Regions from separate parts of the Nocardia sp. NPDC050408 genome, predicted to be linked through region 1. Evidence: predicted binding sites of a transcription regulator. Region 1 holds the regulator's gene; each other region holds the start of a gene.
The links. The regulator HspR, encoded in region 1, represses chaperone genes until heat shock. The targets are predictions, from matches to a motif close to ANNTGAGTNNNNNNNACTCANNT.
Positions count from the first base shown of each region.

Region 2: clpB (ATP-dependent chaperone ClpB) is a predicted target of HspR. The motif match lies at 8,352-8,374, and genes of this name have one in related genera.
Region 3: lon (endopeptidase La) is a predicted target of HspR. The motif match lies at 5,411-5,433, and genes of this name have one in related genera.

Region 1 is NZ_JBITIL010000021.1:64-10,905, reverse strand. Features, by position in the region: gene ACIBJI_RS36215 (hypothetical protein) at 136-432, opposite strand; gene ACIBJI_RS36210 (MFS transporter) at 434-2,143, opposite strand; gene ACIBJI_RS36205 (MarR family winged helix-turn-helix transcriptional regulator) at 2,260-2,745, shown strand; gene ACIBJI_RS36200 (FAD-binding oxidoreductase) at 2,748-4,439, opposite strand; gene dnaK (molecular chaperone DnaK) at 4,844-6,691, shown strand; gene grpE (nucleotide exchange factor GrpE) at 6,688-7,374, shown strand; gene dnaJ (molecular chaperone DnaJ) at 7,399-8,562, shown strand; gene ACIBJI_RS36180 (heat shock protein transcriptional repressor HspR) at 8,562-8,963, shown strand; gene ACIBJI_RS36175 (FAD-binding oxidoreductase) at 9,608-10,777, shown strand.
Region 2 is NZ_JBITIL010000038.1:2,283-13,124, reverse strand. Features, by position in the region: gene ACIBJI_RS41540 (DUF3592 domain-containing protein) at 1-82, shown strand, start outside; gene ACIBJI_RS41535 (lysoplasmalogenase) at 137-823, opposite strand; gene ACIBJI_RS41530 (beta-ketoacyl-ACP synthase 3) at 957-2,021, opposite strand; gene pyrE (orotate phosphoribosyltransferase) at 2,170-2,736, opposite strand; gene ACIBJI_RS41520 (SDR family NAD(P)-dependent oxidoreductase) at 2,742-3,575, opposite strand; gene ACIBJI_RS41515 (hypothetical protein) at 3,637-4,734, opposite strand; gene ACIBJI_RS41510 (DUF5666 domain-containing protein) at 4,791-5,621, opposite strand; gene clpB (ATP-dependent chaperone ClpB) at 5,748-8,306, opposite strand; gene ACIBJI_RS41500 (NADP-dependent oxidoreductase) at 8,530-9,465, shown strand; gene ACIBJI_RS41495 (LLM class flavin-dependent oxidoreductase) at 9,466-10,368, shown strand; gene ACIBJI_RS41490 (FAD-binding oxidoreductase) at 10,576-10,842, shown strand, end outside.
Region 3 is NZ_JBITIL010000013.1:30,785-41,626, forward strand. Features, by position in the region: gene lhgO (L-2-hydroxyglutarate oxidase) at 147-1,430, opposite strand; gene ACIBJI_RS29490 (hypothetical protein) at 1,473-2,165, opposite strand; gene ACIBJI_RS29495 (TIGR03084 family metal-binding protein) at 2,514-3,299, opposite strand; gene ACIBJI_RS29500 (hypothetical protein) at 3,430-4,785, opposite strand; gene ACIBJI_RS29505 (MerR family transcriptional regulator) at 4,899-5,327, opposite strand; gene lon (endopeptidase La) at 5,512-7,854, shown strand; gene ACIBJI_RS29515 (FAD-dependent monooxygenase) at 7,963-9,600, shown strand; gene ACIBJI_RS29520 (PaaI family thioesterase) at 9,558-9,992, opposite strand; gene ACIBJI_RS29525 (TetR family transcriptional regulator) at 10,005-10,559, opposite strand.

The DNA.
Region 1 (10,842 bases):
ATCGCACGTCTGGATCAGACAGTTGCCTGTGCGAGTGCCTCGGCTTCGCGGCATGTGGAAGGGGGGCTCAGGGGGTCGGGTGACGTCGGCACGGGATGGCGGCTCCCCGGGGACGGGGGAGCCGCCATCCCGCTACTACTGACGCTCCAGCATCGCAATGACCACTTCGTTCAGGTATTCCTCGATACCGCGCCCGCCGCGCTCGGCCTCGTGCACGGTGATGTGCTGGTCGGCGGCCTTCTGCTTCAGTGCCGCACGCGAATCCGGTTCCACGCCGCCGCCGATGATCAGATCGGTGATCTCGCCGGTATCGAGTACCCGAAACGCTTCGGCGTCGGCGACGACACCCACGGCTGCAAAACCATTGGCGCGCAACAACTTGGTCGCGGTGTCCACAATCTCCGGGCGACGGCCGATAGCAAGTACTTTCAACTCAGACTCCCGTCGGTACCAGTTCCAGAGGATCGTCGATTTCGTGCTGCTCGAGCCGTGCACTCCTGGGGAGTACGAGGAAGCCGAGGCACATGATGGCCAGCAGGCCGATCCCGTACCACAGCGTGTAGCGGAAGGTGTTGGCGAAATTCACCGCATTGGCCCGTTCGCCCGCATCGGTGAGCACCTGTGTCACAGCGTAATTGGCCGCATCGGAGCTCTGGCAACTGTCCGGGACGGCCGTAGGATCGATCTGCGCCGACCGATCACGAACGCAGGCAACGAAATTCGCGATGATCTGGTCCTGTACCGGTTCCGGAAGACCGATCGTCGAGAGTTCGGTGCGCACCTGCGGCGTGACCGCCTCGACCCCGCGTGCCGAATCATGGTCCAGCTGACCGAAGAACACCACGCCGACCAATGCGACACCGAGCGCGGTGCCGAGCTGCTGACCGGTATTGAGCAGCCCGGACGCCGCCCCCGCCTCACGCGCGGGCACCTGACCGAGCAGCAGGTCGATGGTCGGTGCGACCACCATGCCGAATCCGGCACCTGTGATGATCAGTGGAATCACCATCTGCCACGACGCGATCGACGCACCGTAATGCGCGGCCAGCCATCCGTACAGCGCGAATCCACCGGCATTCACCACACCACCGGCGACCAGCACGATCCGCCCGAACCGCGGCGCGAGCACGCTCACCGAAACTCCGGCCCCGATGCCTGCGCCGACCGCGAAGAAGACCGCCGTGAGCCCGGCCCGCATCGCCGACCAGCCCAGCCCGGCCTGCATGAACAGCGTCCAGATCAGGAAGAACCCGCCGAGCCCGATCCAGAACAGTAGCCAACTAGCGAGGCCGACGGTGAACGGACGGGACCGGAACAGCTCCAGATCGATCAGCGGTGATCCGACGGTCCGCGCCCGCCGTCGCTCGAAGGCGACGAATGCGCCGAAGATGACCGCGGTGCTCGCCATCATGATGAAAGTCCATGCGGGCCAACCCAATCGGCGGCCCTCGGTGAGCGGATAGGCCAGCAGGAGTACCGCGGAGATCGCCAGCACCATGCCGATGGGATCCAGTCGCGGTGCGGCCGCCGAGCGCGAATCCCGCATGACGATGGTCGCGGCGATGAGCGCCGCGATCCCGACCGGCACATTGACCAGGAAGATCGGTCGCCAGTCCAGATCGAACAGATTCCATTGCACCAGCAGTCCGCCGAGTGACAGTCCGACCGCCGAGGCCGAGCCGCCGACTCCGCTGTAGATGGCGATGGCCTTGGCGCGTTCCTGCTGCGGGAAGGTGGCACGGATGATGGCGAGGATCTGCGGAACCATCAGCGCCGCCATCGCGCCTTGGACGAACCGGGAGGTGATCAGCATGGTCGGGTCCGAGCTGAAGCCGCAGGCGGCCGAGGCCAGCGTGAATCCGGTCATGCCGATCAGGAAGATGCGCTTGCGGCCGTAGATATCGCCGAGCCGTCCGCCGGTGATCAGTACCGCGGCGAAGGCGAGCACGTAGGCCGAGATGATCCATTCGATCTGCGAATACTGGGCGCCCAGATCGGTCTGAATGCTCGGCACCGCGACATTGACGATGGTGACGTCGAGCAGATCCATGAAGCCCGCGGCGAGCACGACCGCGAAGGCGATCCAGCGGCGCGGGTCGAGTTGTGGGGGCGCATCCGCGCCTGGGGAAATGTCGGTATCCACGAGCAGGCTCTTTTCGAATCGGTGGAGTAGGGCGACACCTCAAACTATGCACATGAAGTGATTATCAATCAAGTGTGCAATCACTAAGCGTGCATTGACCGCGGTATGCTCGATGTGTGACCGATCCGACCTTCGTGCCGCTGTCCGAGCACCCTGCCTTCCTGTTCGGCCAGCTCGGATTCCATGTCGCTCAGCGCTTCGCCGACCTGCTCGCTCCGCTGGGCATCAGTCCGCGCCACTACGGCACGCTGCGGATCTTGCGTGCCAATGACGGCCAATCGCAGCAACAGTTGTGCGAGGCGCAGCGGATCCATCGCAATGTGATGGTCGGGCTGGTGGACGAACTGGAGAAGCGCGGACTCGTCGAGCGGCGCAAACATCCGACGGACCGGCGCGCGCACGCCGTCTACCTACTGCCCGCGGCGCATGAGCTACTCACCCGGGCCGAGGAGATCGTGACCGGATTGAATGCGGACATCACGGCTGCGCTCGATCCGGACGAGCGCGCCACCCTGGTCGACCTACTGCAGCGCACCGCGGCGGCGAACGGACTGATCCCCGGCATCCATCCGGGCTTGGCCCGCCAAGCGGACAAGTGCTGAGCTCAGATCAGCACGCCGGGATTGAGGATTCCGGCCGGATCCAGCGCGGATTTGGCGGCCCGCAGCGCATTCGCGAACGGGTCGGGACGCTGGCGGTCGTACCAGGGTCGGTGGTCCCGGCCCACCGCGTGATGGTGCGTGATGGTCCCGCCCGCGGCCGAGAGTGCCTCGGAGACAGCCGCTTTGATGTCATCCCACTGCGCTAGCGTGTTGCCCCAGCGACCGGCGGCGTAGATGCCGAAATAAGGTGCCGGACCGTCCGGATACACATGGGTGAAGCGGCAGGTCACCACGCCGGTAGCGCCGACTGATCGGATAGCCGCGTTCGCGGCCTCGGTCACCGCTGTCTTCAGATTGTCGAATTTGTCCCAGGTGCAGGCGGTTTCGAAGGTTTCGGCGATCATCGACTGGGCGGCGAGGGCATCGCGCTGATAGGGCATCCGCAAGAACGACGAACGCCAGGTGTCGGCCGCGCCCGAACCTCCTCGGTGCTCGGTGGATTCGGTGTAGCGTGCGGGTTCGGGAAGGGTGCCGCCGTGGTCGGCGACCAGCTCGAGTGCGCGTTCCAGCCAGGTGCGCGTCGGATGATCGGCGGATTCGAATCCGAGTACCAGCACGCCGCCGCTCGTCGCGGCACCGGCATTGAGAAATGCCTCGGCCGGATCGAGCAGCCGGCAGTTGGTCGGGTACAGGCCGGATTGGGCGATGGCCCTGGTCGCGGCTACCGCTTGGGCGTATTCGTCGAAGTGCGCGGAAGCCGTTGCGCGCCAACGTGGCCGGTCCTGTAAGCGCATCCACGCCTCGGTGATTATTCCGAGTGTCCCCTCGGATCCGAGGAACATCCGGTCCGGCGACGGCCCCGCCCCCGAACCGGGCAGCCGCCTCGATTCGCTTGTGCCCGTTGGCGTCACCACCCGCATCGACTCGACCAGATCATCGATATGGGTGTACAGCGTCGCGAAATGTCCACCGGCCCTGGTGGCCAGCCAGCCGCCGAGCGTGGAGAATTCGAACGACTGCGGAAAATGCCGCAGCGTCAGATTCGCGCCGCGCAGTTGATCCTCCAGCGCCGGACCGAGGACTCCGGCCTGAATTCGCGCCGCTCGGCTGGTGCGATCGATCTCGAGCACCCGATCGAGACGGCCGAGGTCCAGACTGATCGCCCCCGCGAATTCGTCTGGCCCGGCAGCGCTCGGCCCAGCGGATGCGGCTCGGCTGGGCAATCTCGGCTCGACCCCGCCCACCACGGAAGTGCCACCACCGAATGGGATTACCGCGATATTCGCCCCGGCCGCCCAGTCGAGCACATCGACGATCTCGCTTTCCGTGCGCGGCCGAACGACCAGATCCGGCGCATTGCGCACCTCGCCGAGCAGATTGCGCACCACATCGCGAAATGCCTGACCGTGCGCGTGCGCGGCTCGATCGGCCGGATCCGCCGACACCGACTCGGCGAGCGAATCCGGCGCGGTCACTCGTGGTTCGGGAAGCCCGAGCGATTCGATCGACGGCGGTTCGTGTGGTGTGAGATCCGCACCGGGCAGCATCGCCGCGACCCGCGCGGTCAGCGCCGTCAGCTCCGCGCCGACGACCGCATCCTCGACATTCCCCCAGCCCCACCACGACCGCGTCTTCGTCGACACTTCCACTCCTCTCGGGGGATCGACGGCGATCGGCACCACCGTCGCCGCCATCCTCGTGGACCGCCGGATGCACGGGCAACCTGCACGGGGCGGATCCAGCGACTGTTGATCAGAAGTGGTCAACCGGCTCGCGCTCTCGGGCCTGACGAGAATGGCGGGCGACACCCCGTTCTCCCCGAATCGGGAATAGACCGCGTGGGCCGTCGGTTGAGCTGTTCGACAACATTGAGTGTGATCGGCTCAAGTTTCAGTTGACGCCCGGTGTCGAATGGGTGCAGGATTGAGCCGACCACGCTCAGCGTTGCTGGGACCGTGCTCCGTGAGGTGCTTGGGGCGAGGTCTCGTGGCACCCGACTCGGTTGTCCCGAGCGGATGTCGCAGAGCGGGTAGAGCGCCCGAAAACCGCGAATACCCAGCACCGACACAAGTAGTTACACCAACTAGGAGGAACCACCATGGCTCGTGCGGTCGGAATCGACCTCGGGACCACGAACTCGGTCGTCGCCGTTCTCGAAGGCGGCGAGCCGGTCGTCGTCGCGAACTCTGAAGGCTCGCGCACCACCCCATCGATCGTCGCGTTCGCCAAGAACGGAGAGGTTCTGACGGGTCAGCCCGCCAAGAACCAGGCGGTCACCAACGTCGACCGCACCATCCGCTCGGTCAAGCGCCACATCGGCACCGATTGGTCGGTGGCCATCGACGACAAGAAGTACACCGCGCAGGAGATCAGCGCGCGCGTGCTGATGAAGCTGAAGCGTGACGCCGAGTCCTACCTGGGCGAGGAGATCACCGACGCGGTCATCACCGTGCCCGCGTACTTCGAGGACTCGCAGCGCCAGGCCACCAAGGAGGCCGGTCAGATCGCCGGTCTGAACGTGCTGCGCATCGTCAACGAGCCCACCGCGGCCGCACTCGCGTACGGCCTGGACAAGGGCGACAAGGAACAGACCATCCTGGTCTTCGACCTCGGTGGCGGCACCTTCGACGTCTCGCTGCTGGAAATCGGCGAGGGCGTCGTCGAGGTCCGCGCCACCTCCGGTGACAACCACCTCGGTGGTGACGACTGGGACGAGCGCGTCGTGAGCTGGCTGGTCGACAAGTTCAAGGCCAGTGCGGGCATCGACCTGACCAAGGACAAGATGGCCATGCAGCGCCTGCGTGAGGCGGCTGAGAAGGCCAAGATCGAGCTGAGCTCCTCGCAGAGCACCTCGATCAACCTGCCCTACATCACCGTCGACGCCGACAAGAACCCGCTGTTCCTCGACGAGCAGCTGACCCGCGCCGAATTCCAGAAGATCACCTCGGACCTGCTCGACCGCACTCGCGCGCCGTTCCAGTCCGTGATCAAGGACGCGGGTATCAATGTCGCCGATATCGACCACGTCGTGCTCGTCGGTGGCTCGACCCGTATGCCCGCCGTCTCGGACCTGGTCCGCGAGCTGACCGGCGGCAAGGAGCCCAACAAGGGCGTGAACCCGGACGAGGTCGTCGCCGTCGGCGCCGCCCTGCAGGCCGGTGTGCTCAAGGGTGAGGTCAAGGACGTCCTGCTGCTCGATGTCACCCCGCTGTCGCTGGGTATCGAGACCAAGGGCGGCGTGATGACCAAGCTCATCGAGCGCAACACCACCATCCCGACCAAGCGCTCGGAGACCTTCACCACCGCCGATGACAACCAGCCATCGGTGCAGATCCAGGTGTTCCAGGGTGAGCGCGAGATCGCCTCGCACAACAAGCTGCTCGGCTCCTTCGAGCTGACCGGCATTCCGCCGGCCCCGCGCGGTGTGCCGCAGATCGAGGTCACCTTCGATATCGACGCCAACGGCATCGTGCACGTGACCGCGAAGGACAAGGGCACCGGCAAGGAGAACACGATCAAGATCCAGGACGGCTCCGGCCTGTCCAAGGAGGAGATCGACCGGATGGTCAAGGATGCCGAGGCGCACGCCGCCGAGGACAAGGCCCGCCGTGAGGAGGCCGAGACCCGCAACCAGGCCGAGTCGCTGGTGCACCAGACCGAGAAGTTCATCAAGGACAACGAGGACAAGGTCCCCGCGGACGTCAAGACCAAGGTCGAGGCGGCCATCTCCGAGGCCAACGAGGCGCTCAAGGGCACCGATATCGCGGCCGTGAAGTCCGCGGTGGAGAAGCTCGCGACCGAATCGCAGGCGTTGGGTCAGGCGATCTACGAGGCATCGGCCGCCGAGCAGGCCGCGTCCGGCAATGGCGCGGCGAGCTCCGCCAACGATGACCAGGTCGTGGATGCCGAGGTCGTGGACGAGCCGGTCGACACGGAGAAGAAGTGAGCGAGGGAAACTCCGAACAGGAGCCGATCACCTTCGTCGACAACCGCAAGATCGATCCGCAGGAGCGGAGCCAGCGGAGCGACCAGACGGCTCAGGCCGGTGAAATCCGGGAACCGGCGGCAGAACAGTCCGCCGCCGGGCCCGGTCCCGAAGCCGGGAACGGCACCGAACCCATCATCGGTTCCGATGGGGGCGCCGAGATCCTGGCCGAGGCCATCACCAAGGAGCTGGCCGAGCGCACCGCCGACTTGCAGCGGCTGACCGCCGAATACGCCAACTACCGGCGTCGGGTCGAGCGGGACCGGCAGGCCACCATCGATTCCGCCAAGGCGGCCGTGGTCTCCGATTTGCTCGGCGTACTCGACGATCTCGATCGTGCGCGGGCGCACGGCGATCTCGATACCGGACCGCTCAAGTCGGTCGCGGATAAGCTCGCCGACGCGCTGCACAAGCAGGGTCTGCAGGAGTTCGGTACGGAGGGTGAGCCTTTCGACCCGACCCTGCACGAGGCCGTGCAGCACGAGGGCTCCGGCCACGATCCGGTGATCGGCCTTGTCATGCGCAAGGGCTATCGGTTCGGCGATCGAGTGCTTCGGCACGCGCTGGTCGGGGTAACCGATGGCGTGGCCGATCTGGTCGAAGAAGAGGCATCGGATGCTGATGCCAATGCGAACAACCAATAAGAACCCGAGAGGAGGAGATGCCCGGTGAGCCAACGGGAGTGGATCGAAAAGGACTTCTACAAGGAACTGGGTGTCTCCTCCAGCGCCTCACAGGACGAGATCAAGAAGGCGTACCGCAAGCTCGCACGTGACCTGCATCCGGATGCCAATCCCGGCGATACCAAGGCCGAGGAGCGGTTCAAAACCGTCAGCGAGGCGCATGCCGTGCTGTCGGATCCGGCCAAGCGCAAGGAATACGACGAGACCCGAAAGCTGTTCGCCGGTGGCGGATACGGGCGTGGTGGTTTCACTCCCGGTGCGGGCGGCGGCTTCTCGCAGGACTTCAACATCGGCGACATCTTCGGTCAGGCGAATGCCGGCGACGGTGGCCTCGGTGACCTGCTCGGCGGCCTGTTCAACCGGGGCGGCACGCGCACCGCGAGCCGCCCGCGCCGCGGCGCCGATGTGGAGACCGAGACGACCCTCGGCTTCCGCGAGGCAGCGCAAGGTGTCACGGTTCCGCTGCGGATGACCAGTCCGTCGCCGTGTACGACCTGTCACGGCAGCGGCGCCAAGCCGGGGACAAGTCCACGAGTCTGCCCCGTCTGCAATGGAAACGGCGTGATCAGCCGCAACCAGGGCGCGTTCGGCTTCAGCGAGCCGTGCGACGAATGCCGTGGTACCGGTTCGATCATCGATGATCCGTGCGTCGACTGTCACGGCAGCGGCATCCAGAATCGGACCCGCACCATTACGGTGCGGATTCCCCCGGGTGTCAGCGATGGGCAGAAGATCCGGCTGGCCGGACAGGGCGAGGCCGGACTGCGTGGTGCGCCCTCGGGTGATCTCTATGTCACCGTGCACGTCAGCCAGGACAAGGTCTTCGGCCGCAACGGCGACGATCTGACCCTGGTGCTGCCGGTCAGTTACAGTGAATTGGTGTTGGGCACAACGGTTTCCGTGCCCACGCTGGAAGGGCGCGTCGGCGTCAAGGTGCCTGCGGGCACCGCGGACGGTCGCATCCTGCGGGTGCGCGGACGTGGCGTGCCCAAGCGCGGTCCCGGCGGCGGGGCGGGTGATCTGCTCGTCACCGTCAAGGTGGCCGTGCCGCAGAAGCTGGACGACAATGCCGCCGAGGCGCTCAAGCGCTATGCGGAGGCGGAGAAGACCAGTGGGTTCGATCCACGTGCGGGATGGGCAGGTGCGTGATGTCCGATAATCCGAAGCAGGCAGCCAGTGGGGCGTCGCGGGCGGAGTTCTTCATGATCTCAGTGGCGGCCCAGTTGGCGGGAATGCACGCGCAGACACTGCGTACGTATGACCGTCTCGGACTGGTTACACCGCAACGGACTTCGGGTGGCGGTCGACGTTATTCGGCACGGGACGTCGAACTGCTCCGCGAGGTGCAGCGGCTATCCCAGGATGAGGGCGTCAACCTGGCGGGCATCAAGCGCATCATCGAACTCACCAATCAGGTCGAGGAACTGCAACAGCGCGTCGCCGAGATGTCGGCCGAGCTGGACCGGCTGCGTGCGGGGTATCGCCCCGATCTAACGCCGCCGCAACGCAGTACCGCACTGGTGGTGTGGAAGCCGCGCAATAGGCGCTGATAAGCGCGAAAGGCTCCGGGAATCGGTTTCCGCCGACCCCGGAGCCTTTGTCATTCGCGCGGATAAGTAAATTTCCTTTGCGCATATCGGGTCGAGGCCTCGAATAACTGCCGGCAGTGCTCGAGCAAACTCCGGACTCGGGATTCGTTACCCGACAATCGGTTCGGCAGCCGATGGGTTCGGCACGCGGTTCGAGAGGATTGCTGGTGATGTGCCGAGCTGTGAAGTTTGCTGTGGCCCTTGATTCAGCAAACTATGTGCCGGATCCGCTCGTCGATTCCGTCGGTCGCCGGGTCGGCGGGCGCTCGCGGTTTGCCTGAGCCGGATGGGCGCACCCGTATCGCGGGTTGCCGCGCGATCGCTCCAAGACCCCGACTGGGATGAAATTTGCAAACCGGGCCTTCCGAATTCGGTGGTTATATGACGGATTTCGCCGTCGTGTTCGTTCTTTCGGTTTGTTTTCAAGGGTTTTCGTGGTGCGGAGCCTCGTTTCGAGGGAATTACATGCGTGATGTTTATGCGACTGATTCCGTAGCTGGCAAACCTCGCATACACTCGTTCGCATCGGCTGCTGTCGAGTGTCCCGCAGCACCTCACTCGCCGGCACAGGTTTGTGTTCGAGTGCAAAAGGGGTTGTGACACAAATGGATTCGCGGACCGTCGCATTGATAAGAACGACCTTCAAGGCGGTTGCTGCGGAGGAGGGGGGTTCGGCCAAGCTAGCCAGTTCGTTCTACGCGATCCTGTTCACGGACTATCCCGCCATCCGGGATTTCTTCCCCGCGGCGATGGATTCCCAGCGTGACAGATTGGTCAAAGCCATCTCCTATGCGTTGGATCGGCTGGAAGAGCCCAATGAGTTATTGCCATTCCTCGCCCAACTCGGGCGCGATCACCGCAAGTACGGGGTGCAGGCCGCGCATTACAACGCCGTGGCGACCTCGTTGAAGTCCGCGATGCGGATTTTCGCGGGCACCGAGATGTGGACCGACGAGGTCGACCGAGCCTGGGACGAGGGCCTGAAGATCATCGGCGACACCATGATCGGCGCGGCCGAACAGGAGTCGACGCCGCCGGTCTGGAGCGGGACCGTCGTCGAGCGACGCGAGGTGCTGCGCAATCTTGCCGTAGTACGGCTGCAATTGAATCAGCCGATGCAATACGCGGCGGGCCAGTACATCAGCGTGCAGATCCCGGCCCGGCCGCGCATGTGGCGCTATCTGTCCCCAGCGGTGCCCGCGAATGCGAACGGAGAGATCGAATTCCACATCCGCGGAGTGCTCGGCGGCTGGGTCAGCCCAGCCATCGTCGGCCACACCAATATCGGAGACCAGTGGCTGCTCGGCTCACCGCTCGGCGGACTCGGCATACCACGCAATGTGAAACGCAAAATGCTGATGGTCGGTTGCGGTACCGGCATCGCACCCCTGCGCGCCCAGCTCATGGCGATGGCACAGCGGCGCGTCAATCCGCGGGTGCACCTGTTCGTCGGCGGCCATCACCCCTGTGACCTCTACGATCTCGAGATCCTGAGCCACCTGGCCACCGCCAATAAATGGCTCACCGTCACGCCGGTCACCGAGAGCGATGAAAATCCATGGTGGTACCTGGATTCCGGCGAACCGGAGCACACCTGGCCAGGACTGGAAGCTCGGTTGACCGGTCAGATCGGCAAGGTCGTCGCGAGCTACAGTTCCTGGTCCGACCGGGATGTGCAGATAGTCGGATCACCCTCGATGGTGCAGACCACCAAGTTCCGACTCATGGCAGCAGGCACGCAAACCAAGAACATCCGTCACGATCCGCTGTTCTGAATTTTTGGCCGCGTGGCCGCGGCGTGTTCGCGGCCCCCTGGTGTCTCGCGTCCGAGCCGTCGAGA
Region 2 (10,842 bases), on a different contig from region 1:
GCGGCTCGCGGTCGGCGAGACAATCTCCATCCGAGTCGATCCGCAGAATCGGGATCGGATCATTCTCGTTCTGGGGCAATAGCTTTCGATCAACGGCGGGCGGATCCCGCATTTCGCCGCATCGGCGGGCGCGAGGTCAGTCCCGCGAGTGCGCTTGCGGGTCCGCGAGCAGATATTGCGCGGCCGCGTAGGTAGCCAGGATGACGCCCTCTGTGACCCGCCGGGAACGCTCACCGCGCGCGAACAGCCGCCGCAGCACGATCAGCCCATCGGAAACGGTGAACAGCAACGCACCGAGGCCGAGCCGACTACGCGGATCGGCATTCGGAATATTCAGTCCGGCAATATTTTTCGCGTCCGGAGCCAATCCGGGATCGGAGGCGAGCACCGCCGCACTGCCCAGCGTCGCACCGTAGGCCGTCAGCGCAGCCGCGACTGTCGGCGCCTTGGCCCGCATCAACGCCGCAGCACCGAGCCAGGCCAGCAGCCGTGGAACCGCGATCTCTGGACGCGCACGCCCGCCGCGGCGCCACCACAGCACCGAATATCCGGTCTGCATCACCGCGAACGAGGACGCTCCCGCGATCAGCCGCCGATCACTGTCCGGCTCGATCAGCAGCACATCACCGATGGTCGCGGCACCGAGGCAGCCGAGCAGCACCGTCCGATCGACCGGATCCAACGCCCGATCGGCCGCCGCATCCGCCGCCAACAGCGGCATCAGCAGCGGCTTCGTAACCCATTGCACCTTGTCGCGGCCGGTAACCACGCCGTACACGGTCGCCGCCGCAGCCACCAGGAATCCGGCACGGAATGGACGCACGACCCACGGCGTGCCCGAGGTGGGTAACCACACTGCGGCGCGAGCGGAGTGCCCGGAGGCGGCAGCGGAGCGTAACCACATGGGCCACCAGGAGCGCCGCAAATCAGACAAAGCGCCCCATGAATGCCGCAAATCAGACACCGAAGCTCGGCTCTTTCGGTGCGGGTGGCAGCGTGACGACCTGACCCGCGTAGCTCAGGCCCGCACCGAAGCCGAGCAGCAAGGCCACCTGTCCGCCCTTGGCCTTGCCGGTCACCAACATCTCCTCCATCGCCAACGGGATGGATGCGGCGGAGGTATTGCCGGTGTTCTCGATGTCATTGGCCACCGGGATGTCATCGGCCAGCCCGAGGTTCTTCTTCATCAACTCGTTGATGCGCGCATTGGCCTGATGCGGAATGAAGACCTCGATATCGTCCTTGGAGACACCGGAGACCTCGAGCGCCGAGGCCAGCGCGCGCGGCAAAGTGACCGCCGCCCAACGGAATACCCGCGGCCCCTCCATCCGCAGCGACATCCGGCCGACGGGCTCTACGGCCGGGTCGGTGCCCTGCAGCCGCTGCGCTTTCTCCATGTATTCGAGGAAGTTGACGTCCTGCTCGATCGCCGAGGCATTCTCGCCGTCGCTACCCCACACCGTCGGGGAGATGCCGTTCTCCTCGCTCGGGCCGACCACCACCGCACCAGCGCCGTCGCCGAAGATCATCGCGGTGCCGCGATCGGTCGGATCGAGTCCGACCGTCATCGTCTCGGCACCGATGAGCAGCACATATTCGGCCGACCCGGACCGGATCAGGTCGGCGGCGACGCCGAGGCCGTAGCCGAATCCGCCGCAACCGGAGGTCAGATCGAAGGCCGCGATCCCGTTCATCCCCAGGTCGTTGGCGACCTTGGGGGCGCCGTGCGGGGTGAGGGTCAGCCAGCTCGAGGTGGCCAGGATCAGCGCGCCGATCTTGGACCGATCGATGCCGCTGTTGACGATCGCCCGCTCACCGGCGGCCGCCGAAATCGACTGCAGCGTTTCGTCTCCGCTGATCCACCGACGGTTGCGCACACCGGTGCGCTCGTAGATCCACTCCGGGGTCGAATCGAGAACCTCGCACACCTCTTCATTGCTGACCAGGCGTTTCGGACGGTAAGCACCGATGCCGAGCATCGCGACATTCGCACGGCTCTTATTGACTGCAATGCTCACCACAGGTAACTCACACGACCCTTCACTGTCTCGACCGCCTCGCTGCACTCGGCGGATGCGTCCCCCTATCGGGTCGCACCGCTGTCGGCGTTTCAGAGCGAATCAAAGCTCCGACCACCGGCGACTGCGATCCGGGAGGCGCATTTGCAGCTTAGCCGAGGGCGAGATCCTTCAATCCGAGGATGGACCGGTACTCCAGGCCCTCGGCGGCGATCACCTGATCGGCGCCGGTCTCCCGGTCGACGACGGTCGCGACGCCGACGACGGTCGCGCCGGCCTCGCGCAGGGCGCGCACGGCGGTCAGCGGCGAATTTCCGGTGGTAGTGGTGTCCTCGACGACGAGCACCCGCTTGCCGACGATGTCCGGGCCCTCGATCTGGCGCTGCATGCCGTGGGTCTTGGCGGCTTTACGCACCACGAAGGCATCAATCGGTCGGCCGGGCGCGTGCATGACGGCCAGCGCGACCGGATCCGCACCCATGGTGAGCCCTCCGACGGCCTCGAAATCCCAGTCCGCCACGAGTTCGCGCAGTAGCTTGCCGATCAGTGGTCCGGCACCGTGGTGCAGCGTGGCGCGGCGCAGGTCGACGTAGTAGTCGGCCTCTTTGCCCGAGGACAGTGTGACCCGGCCGTGCACGACGGCGAGCTCGCGCACGAGTGCGGCCAATCTGTCGCGGTCGTCCGTCGAAACGGCGGCCTTGTTCGCCTGGTCGATCATGTCTGTCAAGTCCTTCCGCGTGCGTTGAATATGCCGCGATTCAGTCGGGCCGCCAGGGCTCGCGGGATCATCCCGGCGGCGGTGGTGAGCACTTTGTACTGCACACCGGGCACGCTGAGCACCCGGTCCTTCTCGAGATCACGTAGCGAACCGGCGACCACCTGGTCGACGCTCAGCCACAGCTGTTTCGGCAGCGAGGACATCTCGATGCCGGCCCGCTCGTGGAATTCGGTATGCACGAATCCGGGGCACAGGGCCTGGACCCGGACTCCGGTGCCGGCCAGTCCACCCGCCAGCCCTTCGGTGAAGGATACGACGTAGGCCTTGGAGGCCGAATAGGTCGAGCCCCGTCCGGGGATCAGACCCGCGACGCTGGCCACATTCACGATCGAACCCTTCGCGGCCGCGATCATCGATGGCAGCGCGGCCCTGGTGAGCTGCACCACCGCCGTGACATTGACGTCGAGCTGGGCCTGGATCGCAGCGGGCGGCTGCGTCCAGAACTCCCCCGACTGGCCGAATCCGGCATTGTTGACCAGGAATTCGACGCCGTCGGCGGCGCGGGCCAGTGCCCGATCCCGATCTTCGGAATCGGCCAGATCGGCGACGAGCACCTCCGAGCGGGTCGCGAATTTCCGCTCCAATTCCGCGGCAAGGCCATCCAGCCGGTCCTTGTCACGGGCGACGAGCACCAGGTCGTAGCCGAGTGCGGCCAAGCGCACGGCGAATCCGTGCCCGATGCCGGAGGTGGGTCCAGTGATCAATGCGACGGGGCGGATGGCCCCGGGCAAGCGCGTGGGACTGTCTGCCCCACCCGTCTCCCGGCCACCATCCCTCATCGAATCGCTCCGCGATCCTGCATTCATCGCACAATCCAGGTCATAGGGGCGCTATGCCCGCTCACTGCGGTACGGGTCCCTGATACGGGCGGAATCCCGGGTGGAACGGACCGCCGGGCTGTTCCGGCGTGTGCTCGCCCGCGGGCCATCCGTCTTCATCCGGCTCGGACTCGGCGGGTTTGCGCTGGGCCGGGCGGTCCTCCGGCGACCAGTCATCGTCCGGTTCCGCCGCCCAGCGCTCGTCGCGGGCCCTTGAACGGGAGTCCGGGACGACGGCGAGACTGGGGCGGCGCGGCGGCTGCGGTTCGGCGGCCGGTTCCTCATCGTAATAGTCGTCGTCGGAGTACTCGCGGTACTTCGGCCGGTCGAAATCGTCTTCGTCATAAGACGATTCGGCGTACTCCTCGTCGTCGAAGTCCTCGCGCTTGCGCAGATCCGCCGACGCGACTCGCGCGGCCACCGGACTTTCCGCCTCTTCCCGCTCACCCGCGCGCTTGCGCGGATGCGGCCGTCCCGGATCGTGACCATCGGAATCCACCCCGCGCGCATCGCTCACCGGCGGCAGCACATGCAGCAGACCGGACAGGCGAAGCACCGCATCGATCGCGGTCTCCCAATCCTTGGCCACCGTACCGACATTCAGCATGCCGAGGGTCCAGTTGCCCTCACTCCATAGCATCTGCACGGTATCGGGCAGCGATTCGATGAAGGCGACCATGCGCTGGTCGACGGCGTGCCTGGCGATCTCCGGATTGGTCGCGAACACCACCCGGTCACCGATCGCGCCGAGCAGTTCCAGATCGGCGTCCTTGGGCGGGGACGCGGTCTTGAGCCGCATATCCACATCGATATCGGAGCCGATCTGCCTGCGCACGGCGACCAGCGTCGCGGCGTCTTCCAGATCGAAGAGGACGAATTTCTCGCCCTTGCGGATGCCGGACACCACATCCACCGCGGACAGGTAGCCGAGCTTGGCCAACGCACCGCGGCGCCAGGTGGAGGCCAGCGCCGGTTCCACCGACACATACGTATAGCCCTGGGCCTTCGCCCACACCTGGCGCGCATGACCGGTCCGCTGTCGCTGGACCCGATCGAAATACAGCAGCACGATCGCACCAACGAGCGCGATCGCCGCCAACCCGAACCACATTGCCGTCATCGTCGCCTACCCTATAGAGCCGACAGGGCTATTGCGCATCACTGCCCGCTGATATTTCACCGCGTGCCGCCGGGCAGTGCGGTGCTGATGATGATCTTCGCGTCGATCGAACCATCCGCGGCCTTATCGCCCTGCACCATGACCATGTCACCGACCGGAAGATCGGATACCTTGGACCCGGCCAACGAGATCACCTGGGTCTTATCGGTGGTGCGCACCGTTACGGCGGATCCGCCGAGGGTGTCGAGGGTCAATTGGCCACCGGCGTTGGCGGTGATGGTGCCCATGGTCGCGCCGAGGCTATCGATGCCGCCGAGTCCCGGAATGCTCGGCAGAACCTGGGTGGATGACGGACCGCGCGAGGGCGCGGTACCGGTGGATCGGCCCGCGGTCGGGAAGGCCGAGGTGCTCGCGGCCGAACTCGACGAGGTGTCCTTATCGCCGAGCAGCACACCGGCGAGCACACCGATCGCGCCGATCAGCAGGAGCACCCCGAGTCCAAGGGCGATCCACAGGCCGGTGTTGCGCTTGCGCGGTGGCTGCTGATCCGGGGGTAGCGGCGCACCGGGCGGTCCGGGCGGATACTGCGCGCCGGGCTGGCCGTACGCACCGACCTGGGTCGGCTCCTGCCACGCGCCACTTTCCTGGCCCCACTGGACCTGGCTGTCGTACGGGGGGAACTCCTTGGTGGCATTGACCGGTGGCGGCGCCCACGGCTCGAATTGTTCGGTGGACGGATAGACCGAGGTCGCATCGCCGTGGCCATAGGCCTCGGGGTATTCCGACGTAGGCGCGGACGGCTGAAATCCCGACTTACCCGACGGACCGAAATGTTCCGTCGGCGCATCCTCCGGTCGCTGAGCCCAGGGATCGTTGGGATTGGTCATGCCCTCCAGGGTAGGCTGTGGCACTTTGCCGTGCCTTCGGCACGGCGTGTTCGCTCGTAAGACTCGCTGGCGTTGTGGCGAACAAGGCGGCCCGACTGCGGATTACTCGCAAGCCGGGCCGCATTGTCAGCCGCGGCCGACGATGAGACCCTCGCCGTTCGGGCTCACATTGACCACGACGGTGTCGCCGTCGGTGACCTCACCGGCGAGCAGTTCCTTGGCGAGGGTGTCGCCGATGGCCTGCTGGATCAGCCTGCGCAGCGGGCGGGCGCCGTACAGCGGGTCGTAGCCGCGCACGGCGAGCCAGAACCGGGCCGAATCGCCGACGTCCAGCTTCAGCCTGCGCTGCGACAGTCGCTTCTGCAGCTGGTCGAGCTGGATATCGACGATGGATTCCAGCTGCTCCTCGTCGAGGGCATGGAACATGACCACATCATCGAGGCGATTCAGGAACTCTGGTTTGAAGGCCGAGCGGACCGCGTTCATGACGAAATCCCGCTCGCCACCCGCACCCAGATTCGAGGTCAGGATGAGGATGGTGTTGCGGAAGTCGACCGTGCGGCCCTGGCCATCGGTCAGGCGACCCTCGTCGAGTACCGCGAGCAAGATGTCGAAGACATCCGGATGCGCCTTTTCGATCTCGTCGAAGAGCACCACGGTGTACGGCCGACGCCGCACCGCCTCGGTCAGCTGACCGCCCTGGTCGTATCCGACATAGCCGGGCGGGGCGCCGACCAGCCGGGCGACAGAGTGCTTCTCGCTGTACTCGCTCATATCGATGCGGACCATGGCGCGTTCGTCGTCGAACAGGAAGTCCGCCAACGCCTTTGCCAGCTCGGTCTTACCGACACCGGTCGGGCCGACGAACATGAACGAACCCGTCGGCCGATTCGGATCCGCGACTCCGGCGCGCGCCCGGCGCACCGCATCCGAAACCGCCTGCACCGCCTCGGTCTGACCGACCACGCGCTTACCCAGCTCCTGCTCCATCCGCAGCAGCTTCTGGGTTTCGCCCTCCATCATCCGGCCGACCGGAATACCGGTCCAGGACGAGACCACCTCGGCGATATCGTCGGGGCCGACCTCCTCCTTGAGCATCACTTCGCCGTCAGCGGCTGTGGCGGAAGTCTTTTCGGCCTCGGCGAGCTGCTTCTCCAGCGCCGGGATACGCCCGTAGCGCAGTTCGGCGGCCTTGCCCAGATCACCGTCGCGCTCGGCGCGCTCGGATTCACCGCGCAGGGATTCCAACTCCTCCTTGAGGACGCGGACCTGATCGATGGCGCTCTTCTCGTTCTGCCAGCGGGTCATCAGCTGGTTGAGCTTTTCGCGGTCATCGGCGAGTTCCTGACGCAACTTGTCCAGGCGCTGCTTGGACGCCGCGTCGGTCTCCTTCTCCAGTGCGACCTCTTCGATCTCGAGCCTGCGCACCGCGCGCTCGACCTCGTCGATTTCCACTGGGCGCGAGTCGATTTCCATGCGCAGCCGGGAGGCCGACTCATCGACCAAGTCGATCGCCTTATCCGGTAGGAACCGGGAGGTGATGTAGCGGTCGCTGAGCGTGGCGGCGGCGACCAGCGCGGAGTCGGTAATGCGCACGCCGTGGTGCACCTCGTAGCGATCCTTGATGCCGCGCAGGATGCCGATGGTGTCTTCCACCGACGGCTCGCCGACCAGCACCTGCTGGAAGCGACGCTCCAGGGCGGCGTCCTTCTCGATGTGCCGGCGGTACTCATCCAGCGTGGTGGCGCCGACCAGCCGCAGCTCACCGCGGGCGAGCATCGGCTTGATCATATTTCCCGCATCCATCGCCGACTCACCGGTCGCGCCCGCGCCGACGATGGTGTGCAGCTCATCGATGAATGTGATGATCTGTCCCGCACTGGTTTTGATCTCCTCGAGTACGGCCTTGAGCCGCTCCTCGAATTCACCGCGGTACTTCGCACCAGCCACCATCGCGCCCAAGTCGAGCGAGACAACGGACTTGCCGCGCAACGATTCCGGCACGTCACCGGCCACGATGCGCTGGGCCAGGCCCTCCACGATCGCGGTCTTGCCGACCCCGGGCTCACCGATCAGCACCGGGTTGTTCTTGGTACGACGGCTCAAAACCTGTACGACACGGCGGATTTCGGTATCGCGCCCGATGACCGGGTCGAGCTTGCCGGCGCGGGCGGCCGCGGTGAGATCGGTCGAATACTTCTCCAGCGCTTGGTAGCTGCCCTCCGGATCGGCACTGGTGACGCGCGCACTGCCGCGCACGGCGGTGAATGCCTCGCGCAGCGCCTCGGGGGTCGCGCCGTACTTCTGCAGCAGCATGGTGACATCCGAATCGCCGTCGGCCAGGCCGACCATGACGTGTTCGGTGGAGACGTATTCGTCGCCGAGTTCGGTGGCCAGGCGCTGGGCGGCGGTGATCGCTGCCAGGGCTTCGCGGCCGAGTTGGGGCGTGGTGGTCGCACCGGTCGCGCGTGGCAGCTTGTCAACGATGTCCTGTGCCTCGCGTCGAATCGTCGCCGGATCCACCGCGACGGCCTTGAGCAAGGGGGCGGCGATGCCATCGGTTTGATCCAGCAACGCCACCAGCAAGTGCGCCGGACGAATCTCCGGATTGCCCGCGGCCGAGGCGGCCTGCAAGGCGGCGGTCAGAGCCGCCTGGGTCTTGGTGGTGGGATTGAACGAGTCCACAAGTCACCTTCCTACTAGTCGATTCGCACTATCCAACGTCGGAAAGGTTGAGTCTGTTCCGCTCAACTTTAATTTTTTGGGCACCTGAACAGACTCCGGCTGAACGCTACGCCGCGACACTGCCGAATGGCATCAATCGCAGGGTCTATGGCACCGCGATGCCTACGATGGCCTTGGCCGTTGGTTGATGCATCACAATCCAGCCCGACTCGAGGAGCGATGGATGCGCGCGATCGTGGTACGAAGCTTCGGAGCAACACCCGAACTGGCCGAAATGCCGACCCCCGAACCCGGCGCGGGTGCGGTCAGAATCCAGGTCGAGGCCGCCGGGGTGAACCCATTCGACCAGAAGATGGCCGGCGGCATTCTGGATGGCAAGCTGCCGCACGATTTTCCGATGATCCTCGGCGTCGACGGTGCCGGCACGGTGGCCTCGGTCGGCCCCGGCGTCACCAAATTCGGCGTCGGTGACCGTGTCGTCGGCAAATTCCTGTTCCCGCCCGCGGGCCACGGCAGCTTCGCGGAGTATTCGATCCTGCCCGAGGACGCCACCCTGGTCCCGATCCCGGACCAGGTGCCCACCATCGCGGCCGCGGCCCTGCCGACCGCGGGCATAACCGCGCAAGACATCGTGGATGCCACCAAGCTCGAGCCGGACCAGACGGTATTGATCGTCGGCGCCACCGGCGGCGTCGGCTCGTTCCTGGTGCAGTTGGCGAATATCGCCGGGGCGCACGTCATCGCGACCGCGCGTGGGGCGGTCGCCGATCAGATGACCAGGCTCGGCGCGGCCGAGACCATCGATTACACCCGTGGTCGGGTCGTCGAAGAGGTCGCCGCCGCACACCCCGACGGCGTCGATGCGCTGTTCGATCTGGTGAGTCCGCCCGAGGTGCTGGCCGAGCTGACCACGTTGGTCCGCGACGGCGGCACGGTCTACTCCACCATCTGGTCCGCCGATCCGGACGCGCTGCGCGATCGCGGCATCAAGGGCGGCAATATCGAATCCTCCGGCCGTGGACCGGAATTGGCCCGCCTGCTCGATCGGGTCGCCGCCGGAGATGTCGTCGTGCCGATCGACGTGACCGTCCCACTGAACCAGGGCCCTTCGGTCATCGGCGCGATAGGTGCGCGGGGCAAAACCGTGCTGGCCATCTGAGTGAGTGCCCGAAAAAAGGGCCCATCACGCCCACCCGAATTCGGCCTCTTCCTGATTCCGGAGGCCGATAACTACCAGCAGCTCACCGAGCTGACGACCTATGCGGAGAGCGCCGGACTCGACCTGATCGGCGTCCAGGACCATCCCTACCAGCGACGCTTCCTCGACACCTGGACCCTGATCACCGGCCTGGCCATGCGCACCGAGCGACTCACCTTCTTCCCGGATGTCGCCAACCTGCCCCTGCGCAATCCCGCCGTACTCGCGAAATCCGTTGCTTCCCTCGACATCATGACCGGCGGCCGGATCCACCTCGGACTCGGCGCGGGCGCGTTCTGGGCCGCCATCGCCGCCATGGGTGGTTACCACCTGAGCCCGGGCGAATCGGTGCGGGCACTCGCCGAGGGCATTGCGGTCATCCGGGCCATGTGGAGCGACGAACGTTCGGTCCGGGTGCCCGGGACCTACCATCTGCTCGCCGGTGCCCATCCTGGTCCGCAGCCGGAACACGACCCTGGCATCTGGCTCGGCGCGAAGGGTCCGCGCATGCTCGCTCTGACCGGACAGCGCGCCGACGGCTGGCTGCCCTCGGCGGCCTGGGCCCCGCCCGAATTCCTGACCGAGGCGGGTAAACGCATCGACGATGCGGCCGCCGCGGCGCAGCGCGATCCGCGCGCCATCCGGCGGGTCTACAACCTGTCCGGCACCATTACCAGCGACGGCACCGACTACGGCTTCCTGGAGGGCCCGCCCGAGCGCTGGGTGGACGATCTGTCCGCTTTACATCGTGACCAGCGCATCGACGGCTTCATCTTCTGGCCGACCGAGGGCGACCCCGTCGACCAAGTGCATCGCTACGCCGAATTGGTCGCGCCCGCGGTGCGCGCGAACGTCGCGAGTTGACCCGGCGGTAACCCGGAGCGAGCGAGGCCGCGATATCCTGCATGTCCGGCCCAGAGCAGCCCAGATTTGCCCACGGATTACCGTGGGCGCGGGCGTGATCGGCCATACCCACACGACCACGTGATTTTCAGGGATACTTGACGGTGGAGGACCGCCGGTTACGGACATGTCCCTGGGCAGATTTTGAGGGAAAGGAAGCTCCACGTCGTGGATGCGCGTTCGGCAGCGCTGGTCCGCGCCAACTTCCGATCGGTGATCGAGTCGCCGAACGGACCCGAGCGGTTGATCAGTGCGTTTTATGGTCACCTGTTTGCGGAGAAGCCGCAGCTGCGGGAATTGTTCCCGCCCGCGATGGAGATGCAGGCCAAGCGGGTGGTGACCGCCATCCATTACGTGCTCGACCATCTCGAGGACTGGGGGCGGGCGCAGAAGTTCCTGGAACAGTTGGCGCGTGATCACCGCAAATACGGTGTC
Region 3 (10,842 bases), on a different contig from region 1:
CCCTCCCTGTTGGCTGCCGCTAAAAGTACTACAGCTCTCCTCTTTATTCGAGGGTTTGCCGGGAATTTGGTTGGCGGGCTTACCAGATTGATGACCGGGTGGTCGCTTGGTTTGCTGGGACGCGCGACGCAGCTAACTCGGTGGCGTCACAGTTGGCCGACGATGTATTCGGCGATCGGCATGGCCGAGGTCGCCGCGGGTGACGGTGCGTTGAGCACATGAATCGAGCGCGGTGTGCGTTCGATCAGAAAGTCGTGCACGAGGGTTCCGTCGCGCAATACCGCTTGCGCGCGGATCCCCGCCTCGCGCGGCCGCAGGTCCGCGACCGTCAGCTCCGGGCAGTACCGTCGGCATTCGGCCAGATAACCGCGTTTGAACAGGGAGTTGCGCAATTCGCGCAGTCCGGTGCGCGCATGCGCGCGGGCGACCCGGCGGAAGCCGGGAAAGCCGAGCACCGCACGGGCGTCGCGGGCGTCGAAGCTGCCCTTGCGGTAGCCCTCCCTGGCCAGACCGAGCACGGCATTGGGGCCGACGGTCAGGGTGCCGTCGATCATCGGGCTCAGATGCACCCCGAGGAATGGCAGGTTCGGATCGGGAATCGGATAGATCAGTGTGCGCACCAGTCCGGATCGGCTGGGCGGTAACTGGTAGTACTCACCGCGGAACGGCACGATGCGGAAATCGTTTTGCAGACCGGCGAGGGCGGCCATGCGGTCGGCCTGCAGACCCGCGCAGACAACCAGCGTGCGCGCGGTCCAGGAACCTGCGGGACCCGCCGCGGTGACCGCGTCGGTGGTTTCGGTGAGTGCGGTGATCTCGGCATTCAGCACGATTTCACCGCCCGCGGCCCGAACCTCCTCGGCGAGTGCGGTGGTGACGCGGGTGAAGTCGATGATGCCGGTGGCAGGCACGAACAATGCGCCGAGACCGGTCACATGTGGTTCGCGGCGAGTCAATTGGGCGCTGTCGATGAGTTCGACATCGACACCGTTGGTGACCGATCGTTCGTGCAGCGCGAGCATTCGCTCGTATTCGGCGCCGTCGGTGGCCACCAGCAGTTTTCCGCACACCTCGAACGGAATATCGTGGGCCGCCGCGAATTCCTTCGTCCATGCGGCGCCCTTCCGGCACAGGCGGGCCTTCAGACTGTCCGGCGGGTAGTAGATGCCGGAATGGATGACGCCGCTGTTGTGCCCGGTCTGATGGGACGCGAGTGCGCCGGCCTTGTCGATGAGCACGAGGCTCGCATCCGGATGCTGCCGCAGAATCCGATGCGCCGTCGCGACTCCGACGATCCCGCCCCCGATGACGCAGAAGTCGTATCCGCCTCCCCGAGCCTTTTGCCGGCCGTTGGGAGCCTCGAAGGTTCGTTCGCGGACTGGCGACCGAGTGTCGGGTCGAGTTCTGGGCGTGCCCGATGAGTTACCCATGTACATACGAAATCAGTTGTTGCGGCGTGCAAGCAATCTGTGTCAGACGGTGATCGTGCTATTCGACTCGGTGGCGTTATCCGTTTCCGGAACCGTCGACTCCGCGGAGCTCGGTGTGTGTTTCGTGCTGGGCGGGGGATTGCGGTCCAGTCGCAGGCCGTGTTCGCCGAGGGTCGGATCGGAGAAGGTGAATATCACTTCGCCGTTGTGCGTGTCGACCTCGGTGCGCAACTGGGTGACGCCGCCCGGATCGGCGTGGATACCGAGCCGGTCCCGAACCGGTTCGGTGAGCAGGAAATCCGTCAGTATCGTCAGCGCGTTGGTATCCACGGTGAAGGTGACGGAATTCGCGCGGCCGGGTGCCACCTGCGCGCCGACATAGGCGGTGCCGAGGCGTAGTTTGCCACTGATTCCGGCGGAGGCAGGCGAATCGGTATGGGCCTGAGAGGTTTTCACGGTGCCGTCATTGGATTCCGCGGGAAAGCGGCCGAATAGCGCGGGCAGATCACGACTTCCACCGGTCAGCACGGCATCGGAGAGCACGGGACCGTAGTCCGTGTCGACATCCGGAATCCGGACCGCAGGCGGTGCGGCGATATCGTTGGTGGCGTACTGGGTATCGGCCATCTGGTGGACGATGTAGGCCCCGGAGGCGACGGTGAGAGTGAGGCTGGCGGCGCCGGCGAGCACGATGGCGGTATGCCGAGCGATCTGGGCAGGCTTATGTGATGCCACGATGCGTTCCTTTCCGTCCGCCCCTGCACCCCTCACCGCGCGGCCCGCATCGTTGAAAGCCGTACGCTCGTCCAGGTTACAGGGGCAGCCGCAGGTGGCACCGCATGGGAGAGATCAGCATCACAAAAGCCGGGTGACGCCTTCGATACCGAACTCGAGCCGAAAGGCGTCGTCAATGTTTCCACAAGCTGACAAGCGGGTAAATACACTTAGCTGGCGAGCGCCATTCTCGACTGCCACATCGAGACACCCGGCCAACGGCGTCCGGCCGACACGAACGGCGCACCCAAGTGTGGCGCTCGCCCGCACCTGCATTCCGGTCGGACCCGATGGTTGGGACTCGGCGGGTCAGGCGAACTGGCCCGCCGTTCGCCCGTCACCCGTCGGTCCCGCGAAAGCCTGTGCGATGGTGAGCCATTCGGCGGCATCCGCACCCACTGTTTCCAACGCCAGATCGCCCCGGTGACGGCGCTGCGTCACCAGCAGGCAGAAGTCCAGTGCCGGACCGGTCACATTCTGCGCGGCATCCTCGGGACCCCAGGACCACACGCTGCCGTCCGGTGCCATGAGTTCGACCCGGAATTCCTCGGTGGGCACGGTCTTGCCGCGCACGGTGTAGGCGAAATCCCTGGTCCGCACGCCGATATGGGCGACCGTGCGCAGCCGGGCGGTCGGTGTCATGCTCAGCCCGAGTGCATCGGCGATGTCCTGGCCGTGTGCGAAGGTCTCCATCATGCGCGCGCTGACCATGGATGCCGGGCTCATAGGCGGTCCGAACCACGGCAGCTTGGTGCCGGAGGGCACCGCGCGCAGGGCGTCGATCAGCGCGGCACGGCCGCGACGCCATCGGTCGAGCAGTTCGGCGGCGGGTGCGGTGGCCGCCTCCTCGGCGGCCTCGTCGACAAAGGTGAATGCCTTCGGGCCTGCGTCCTCGACCAGCCGCGCGAAACCGTCCGGATCGGTGGCGGCCAGCGCGGCGACCTCATCTGTCCAGGCCAGATGGCCGATCTGATGGGCAATACTCCAGCCAGGGGCGGGTGTCGACGTGGACCAGTCCGCCAGCGGCGCGACGATGCGTTCCAGTTCCGTGCAGTCGTCGGCGAAATCGCGCAGGAGCGCGTTCAGGTCGGCCATCTGATCCCTGTCCCGTCCAGGCGCACTGCTTCGTACGCCGTCGCGGTTCAGCATCGCAGCGCGCCGAAAAAAATGCAAGCGTGCGTGCTTGTATTTGGCGCGGGCGCGCAGCCGACCGGAATCGGGCCGGTTACCAGCCGAAAATCGTCAGGTGCGCCGCACCGACCACCAAACCGAGCAGTGCGCCGTGTAGATACAACAGCCAGGCATCCTGTTCGACCGAGGCATAGAACATCTCCATGAACTCCCCCGGAGTGAGGTCCTGGAGCTTGCGTGCGGCGAACTCGTCGATCTTCTCGGCCTGTTCGAGGGTGAACTCCTCGTCCTCGACCAGGCTCGGGGCCAACCCGACCGCCGCGCCCGCGGCGCCGACCTTGAGGTTGTCGAATTGGCGGCGGCCGAAGGCGACGCGCACGATCGAGGTGGTCGGGCCGAGTTGGCGATGGATCTCATCGGAGACCAACCGCTCGATCAGCTGCCTGGTCTTATCGCCGTTCGGGCCGTCGAGCAGTTCCTTGGACAGGTTCGGCAGCGTCAGCACCTGGTAGGCGAGAATATGCGCGAGATCGGTCGCCGCCTGCGGCTGCCGCTTGGCCAGTAGCGCCTGCTTCCACAAATACTTGTAGCGCGGCTGCGGATCACCCGGTTCGAAAACCATTTTGACCGCGATGACATTCACGATCACGCCGATCGCCGCCGAGGCCAGCAGCACGATCACCCAGCCCGGTACCCAGCCCAACACCGGAATGGTGTGGTGCACATGCATATACAGTGCGAGCAGCAGTCCGAACGGCGCACCGAGCAGGCCGATGCGCACCATGAAACGCAATTCGGGGGCGGCGATGGTGGTCGTCAGATCCTTGAGGATGTACGGGTTTTCCTGCAGATACCGAATGACGAAGGATTTGATATCGATGAGCTGGTCGACATTGTCGCCGAGCGATTCGAAGGCCCGCCTGGTCAATGCGGGCAATTCGCGATCCACCCGCTGATAGATGACCTGCTTCATCGCCCTGGGTACGCCGCGCCACAGGTCTGGATTCTCCCGATACATCACCTCGTCGACGATCGGTTTGACCCGCTTGCTCGCCAGTAGCGCAAGGTAATCGGCAATACTTTCCAGATCCAGTTCGTGAATGAAATCCCGCGGACTGCCGATCCGCATCAGCGCCTTGTCGACACAAATGCTGGCCATCTTCTCCGCGCGCGCCGGAATGAATCCCTGGAAACCGAGCCGGCGGCCGTCACCGGAGAATGTCGGCAGCACCTGGACCCGACGCGGAAAGTATGGATACAACACCTGCAGGCCAGGAATCCGAATTCCGCGAAAGACGACCGGCCAGAACAGCATCAGCACACCGGTCCAGTTGGTGAGCCACCCGGCGAGCGCACTGAAGACCGGAAAGGTGATCAGATCGACGGAGAACTTCGTCAGGCCGGTCAGCTCTTCCCAATCGATGAACACTCCGGATGTGAGTGTTGTCATCGTGGGATCCCCCTCAAGCCGCCCAGGTCGTGAGATATCTAGCTGCCAACATTCTCATTGGCTCCGACAGGGTGTCAATGCGGAGCTGGGCACCTGATGTGCAGTCGGTCACGCTACCGGTCGCCGGTGGCGATTCGTCCTCGGTAGATATCGAGCTTGCGATCGATGAGCGCGAGGTTCTCCTGGATCTCGGCGAGTTTGGCGACAACCTCGGCGCGGTGTGCCTCCATCAGCGCGATGCGCTCGGGCTCGTTGCCGTTTCCGGCGGCGACGAGTTCGGCGTAGCGGCGGATGGTCTGGATGGGCATTCCGGCGGCGCGCAGCCGGGTGCATATGTAGATCCAGTCCAGGTCGAGTTGGTGATAGCGCCGGCGCCCGCTGGCGGTGCGGTCGACGGGGGTGATGACCAGGCCCGCGCGTTCGTAGTAGCGCAGGGTGTGCACGCTGACCCCGGTGCGGCGCGCGGCCTCCCCGATACTCAGCCCGTCCGGATTGTCGCAGCGAACGGGCCCGGAGACCGGCCGCGCATTGGCTTCGAGCACGCTCCGAATTCTAGTACCGCCCCGAACGCCGATCGCTGTGAGCGAACGTGGGCAACGGTGTGGAACAAACGTGGGACGGCCGGGGTTGACTGGGCATCGCTCAACTTTTGGAAGGGTCGAACACGTGACTACACCACAGAACCTGCCGGTGCTGTTCCTGACCGATCCGATCGTGCTGCCGGGCATGGTCGTGCCCATCGAACTGGACGAATCGGCGCAGGCCGCCATCGACGCCGCGCGCGCCGCGAATACCGACGCGGTGCTGCTCGCGCCCCGATTGACCGAGGGCTACGCCTCCTACGGCGTCGTCGCCACCATCGAACAGGTCGGGCGGATGCGCGGTGGCGCTCCCGCCGCGGTGCTGAAGGCCGAACGGCGCGCCAAGATCGGTCACGGGGTCACCGGGCCGGGCGCCGCGCTGTGGGTGGAGGCCGAACCGGTGGAAACCCCCGCCGCCGACGGTCGCACCAAAGAGCTTGCCGCCGAATACAAGAAGCTGGTCGTCTCGGTGCTACAGCGCCGCGAGGCCTGGCAGATCATCGACGCGGTCAATCAGCTGACCGATCCGTCGGCGATCGCCGATACCGCTGGCTACGCGCCGTACCTGACCGCCGAGGAGAAGCGGGAGCTGCTCGAAACCCCCGATACCGCACAGCGTTTGACCAAGCTGATCGAGTGGACCAAGGCGCATATCGCCGAGGCCGAGGTCACCGAGAAGATCAGCGAAGATGTCCGCGCGGGCATGGAGAAGAGCCAGCGCGAATTCCTGCTGCGCCAACAGCTCAATGCGATTCGCAAGGAACTCGGCGAGGACGAACCCGACGGCGCCGATGACTACCGCACCCGGGTCGAGCAGGCCGATCTGCCGGATGACGTGCGCGCCGAGGCGTTGCGCGAAGTCGGTCGACTGGAGCGGGCCAGCGATCAGAGCCCGGAATCCGGCTGGATCCGGACCTGGCTGGATACCGTTCTGGACCTGCCGTGGACCGTGAAAACCACGGATAGCGCCGATGTTTCGGCCGCCCGCGCGGTGCTGGACGCCGATCACCACGGCCTGGACGAGGTCAAGGATCGTATGGTCGAGTACCTGGCCGTGCGATCCCGCCGGGCCGCGCGCGGACTCGAGGTTGTCGGCGGACGTGGTTCCGGCGCCGTGCTGGCGCTGGTCGGCCCGCCCGGTGTCGGCAAGACCTCGCTCGGCGAGTCGGTGGCACGGGCCATGGGCCGCAAGTTCGTTCGCGTCGCCCTCGGCGGTGTGCGAGACGAGGCGGAGATCCGTGGTCACCGGCGCACCTACGTCGGTGCGCTGCCAGGCCGGATCGTGCGTGCGATCAAGGAGGCGGGATCGATGAATCCCGTTGTCCTGCTGGACGAAATCGATAAGGTCGGCTCGGACTTCCGCGGTGATCCGGCCGCGGCCCTGCTCGAGGTGCTGGATCCGGCGCAGAATCATACGTTCCGCGATCACTACCTGGATCTGGACTTGGACCTGTCCGACGTGCTGTTCATCGCGACCGCGAATGTCATGGAGACCATTCCGGGCCCGCTGTTGGACCGCATGGAAATGATCACCGTCGACGGTTACACCGAGGACGACAAGGTGGCCATCGCCCGCGACTTCCTGGTGCCGCGGCAGCTGGAACGCAATGCGCTTACCGCCGAGGAGGTTTCGATCACCGAAGCGGCTCTGCGTGAGGTCGCGGCCAACTACACCCGGGAAGCCGGTGTGCGGCAGATGGAGCGGTTGATCGCGAAGGCATTGCGCAAGGCCGCGACTCGGCTGTCCGAAGGCGGAAGCGGTTCGGCCGACAATGTGGTGTCGCTGGGATACGACGCAGAGTTGGGATACGACTCCCAGGAGTCGTTGACCATCGATCTGGACAACCTGAAGGACTACCTGGGTCGCCCGCGCTTCACCCCGGATTCGGTGGAACGCACCGCGGTCCCCGGTGTGGCAACGGGTTTGGCGGTCACCGGTCTCGGCGGCGATGTCCTCTACATCGAGGCCAATGGCGCCGAGGGCGAGCGTGCACTCACCCTGACCGGACAGCTGGGAGATGTCATGAAGGAGTCGGCGCAGATCGCCCTCACCTACGTGCGCTCGCACCTGGCGGAGATCGGCATCGAACCGTCGGTGCTGGATCGCAATATCCACATCCACTTCCCGGCGGGTGCGGTGCCGAAGGACGGGCCCTCGGCGGGTGTCACCATGGTCACCGCCCTGGTGTCGCTGGCGCTCGGTCGCCAGGTGCGCGCGGATGTCGGCATGACCGGTGAGGTCACGCTGAACGGCCGGGTGCTGCCGATCGGCGGAGTGAAGCAGAAGCTGATGGCCGCGCAGCGCGCGGGTCTGCAGACGGTGTTCATCCCGGCCCGCAACGAGCCGGATCTGGACGACGTGCCCGCGGATGTGTTGGCCGCCTTGGACGTGCGCCCGGTCGCCGATGTGGCCGATATTCTGGCCTACGCCATCGAGCCGGTTGCTGAACCGGCGCTGGACGCCCCCGCCTTCGCGGCGAGCGCCTGATAATCCGCCTCGAACGGGCCGTACCTGCGGGTACGGCCCGTTTCGTATGCATGGTCGCCGTGACCGCGACGCAAGGCCGATGCAAGCCCGCGCGCACATGATCGTGGCATGACTTCTACGCAGCGGATTCCCGTTCTCGTTGTCGGTGGCGGCCTGGTCGGGCTATCGGCCGCGCTGTTCCTCGAATACCACGATGTCCCTTATGTTCTCGTCGAAAAACGGACCAAGGTTTCGGCGTTGCCCAAGGCCCGCGGCCTGCATACCAGGACCTCCGAGCTGTTGCGCCAGGTCGGTGTCGAGGGACAGGTCGAGCAGGCCGCCGCGACCGCGTTGCGTGCGGGCAGTTTCGGTGGTGCGCGGCGGGGCACCAGTCTGATCACGGCCGAGCCGCTGGACCTCAGCCACTTGCGGGCGGCAATGGCGGCGGCCGATCCAAGCCCATCGCAGTTCTGCTTCCTGCCCCAGGTGCTGCTCGAGCCGGTACTCGCGGCGCAGGCACGCGAACGCGGTGGTGATCTCCGATTCGGGGTCGAGCTCATCGATTTCGAGGCCGATGACGCGGGTGTCACGGCGACCGTGCGTGACGAATCGGGCCGCAGCTCGGTTATCCGGGCCGACTACCTCATCGCGGCCGACGGTGCGGCCAGCCCGATCCGTCGGGCATTGGATATCGCGGGCTGGGAGGTGCCACCGACGCATCACTACATCAATGTCTTTGTGCGGACCGATCTTACGGGTGTGCTCGGCGATCGCACCTTCAGCCAGTGCGAGATCAGCAATGACACCATGCGCGGACTTGTCCTGTCCAAGAACAACACCGACGAATGGTCCTTCCAGCTCCAATACGATCCGACCCGTGAGACGGCCGCGGACTATCCGGACGAGCGCTGTGTCGAGCTGATCCGTGCCGCGATCGGCGTGCCCGATATCGAGGTCGAGGTACTGGCGCGAAGTGCTTGGGACACCGCTAGTTTCGTGGCCGACGAGTACCGGCGCGGGCGCGTCTTCCTCACCGGCGATGCTGCCCACCGGCACGCGCCCTGGGGTGGTTTCGGCGGCAATACCGGTGTCGCCGACGCGCATAACCTGGTCTGGAAACTGGCCGCCGTGCTGTCGGGTACGGGCGGACCCGCACTCCTCGATTCCTATCAGGCCGAACGGTGGTCACGTGCGATCATCGCCGCCGAACAGGCCAATCTGGCGGCCGACTTCGAAACCCGCTACGGCATCGAAACCCCTGACAACGCGGACATTTTGGCGCGGCGGTTGGACTTCGGGGCGGTCATGATGCGATTCAGGTACTGCTCGAGCGCGGTATCGCGCAAACCCGCCGATTGCATCGAATGGGTCGAGCCGCACGTCGAGCGGCTGACCGGACAGGTCGGAACGCGACTGCCGCACTTCTGGCTCGACGCCGAGCACGCCACCTCGACGTTAGATCTCTGTGGACCCGGCTACGCGATTCTGATCGCCGGAAATTCGGCTGCCTGGCGTGATGGCGCGGCCGATGCGCAGCGCGAAACCGGTATCGAGATCGCGGTGCACGGCTTGGGCGCCGAGTGGGGTGCCTGCACCGATCTGCCGGCGGGTGGTGCGCTGCTGGTGCGCCCGGATGGGCATGTGGCCGCGCGCTCCGACGAGGGGTTGCATCCCGGCTCGCTGGTCACCACCTTGCGGTCGCTCATGGGCTGGTCAGCGGATGCTCAGTTGCCGAGTTCGCGTTCGACCGAGCGCGCAGTGCCCTGAGCGACCGCGCACAGCACCGGTTCGGAGTCCGGACGTTCGGCATAGATTTCGCACGCGACGACGGCTTGGCGGCGCGTCGACCCGGTTACGGTGGCCTCGGCGCGCAGCCGGGTACCTGCGGCGGGCCGCAGGTAGGTAATGGTGAAACCGCCGGTCAGTACATTGGCGCCGAGTACCGTTCCAGCGGCGAAGGTGAGGGCGTTATCGGCCGCATAGGACACCACACCGCCGTGTACGAAGCCGAATTGCTGGCCCAGTTCGGGACGAATGGGAATGACGAGTGTCGCCGCGCCATTGCCGAATGCGGTGAGTTCGGTACCGACCAACTGTGCGAACGGCTGCGCGGCGAGTACCTGCTTCGCGAGATCCAGGTCGAGGGTGATCGTTGGCATGGATGGCTCCGTTCAGTCGTTACCCAGTGCTTGCCAGGCGGCCTCGGCTAGTTCGTGCGCGACATCGATTGGTGCCGTGCGGATTTCACCGCCGAGCCAGTGCCGCGAGTACTCCTGCGCCGGGCCCAGCCACAGTGCGTAGACGAGGTCGAAATCGAGATCGCGCACCGCGCCGTAGCGGGCGTGGGTGCGCCACCAGCGCAATACATTGCGCAGGAATTCACGATTGCTGTCGCTATCTCGGATGCCGGGCGGCCGAGCCGAGGTGAGCACCTTTGCGCGGTACTGATTGTCGGTAACCCACCGGAGATGTTCGATGACGCCTGCGGTCACACCCGCCCGCGCATCGGTACTTTCGCCGACGACCACCCAGAAGTGCTCCTGATAATCGGCGAGCGCATGCGTCCACACCTCGCGATACAGCTCCGCCTTATCCGGAAAGTGGTGGTAGAGCGCGCCGACACTTGCCCCCGCCGCGTCGCGGATCTGGGTCAGCGTGGTCTCCAACGTCCCCCGCTCCGCGAACTGTCGCTCGGCCGCCAGCAGCAACCGATCCCGAATCTTCATGACCAGAATTTAGTTCTGTTTTGCGGGCGGCACAAGGCTGGCGCGACGTGGTTCGTCGAAAGGGCGCCGATGGAGCCGGCACGCTGTGGGCGCTCGCGGTATCCGATCCATGCTTCGAGGACTGGCTGCTCCGGCACTTCGCAGGCTGTCGCAACCTATGACGGGGGGTAGATGCCCAAGGCCTGATCCGGTCCGGCCACCAGCGCGGGTTTCGCTGTGCGCGGAATCCGCGCGGAATGGGCTTGCACTCAACCTTTGTTGAGGTCTTAGTGTCGGTGGCCAG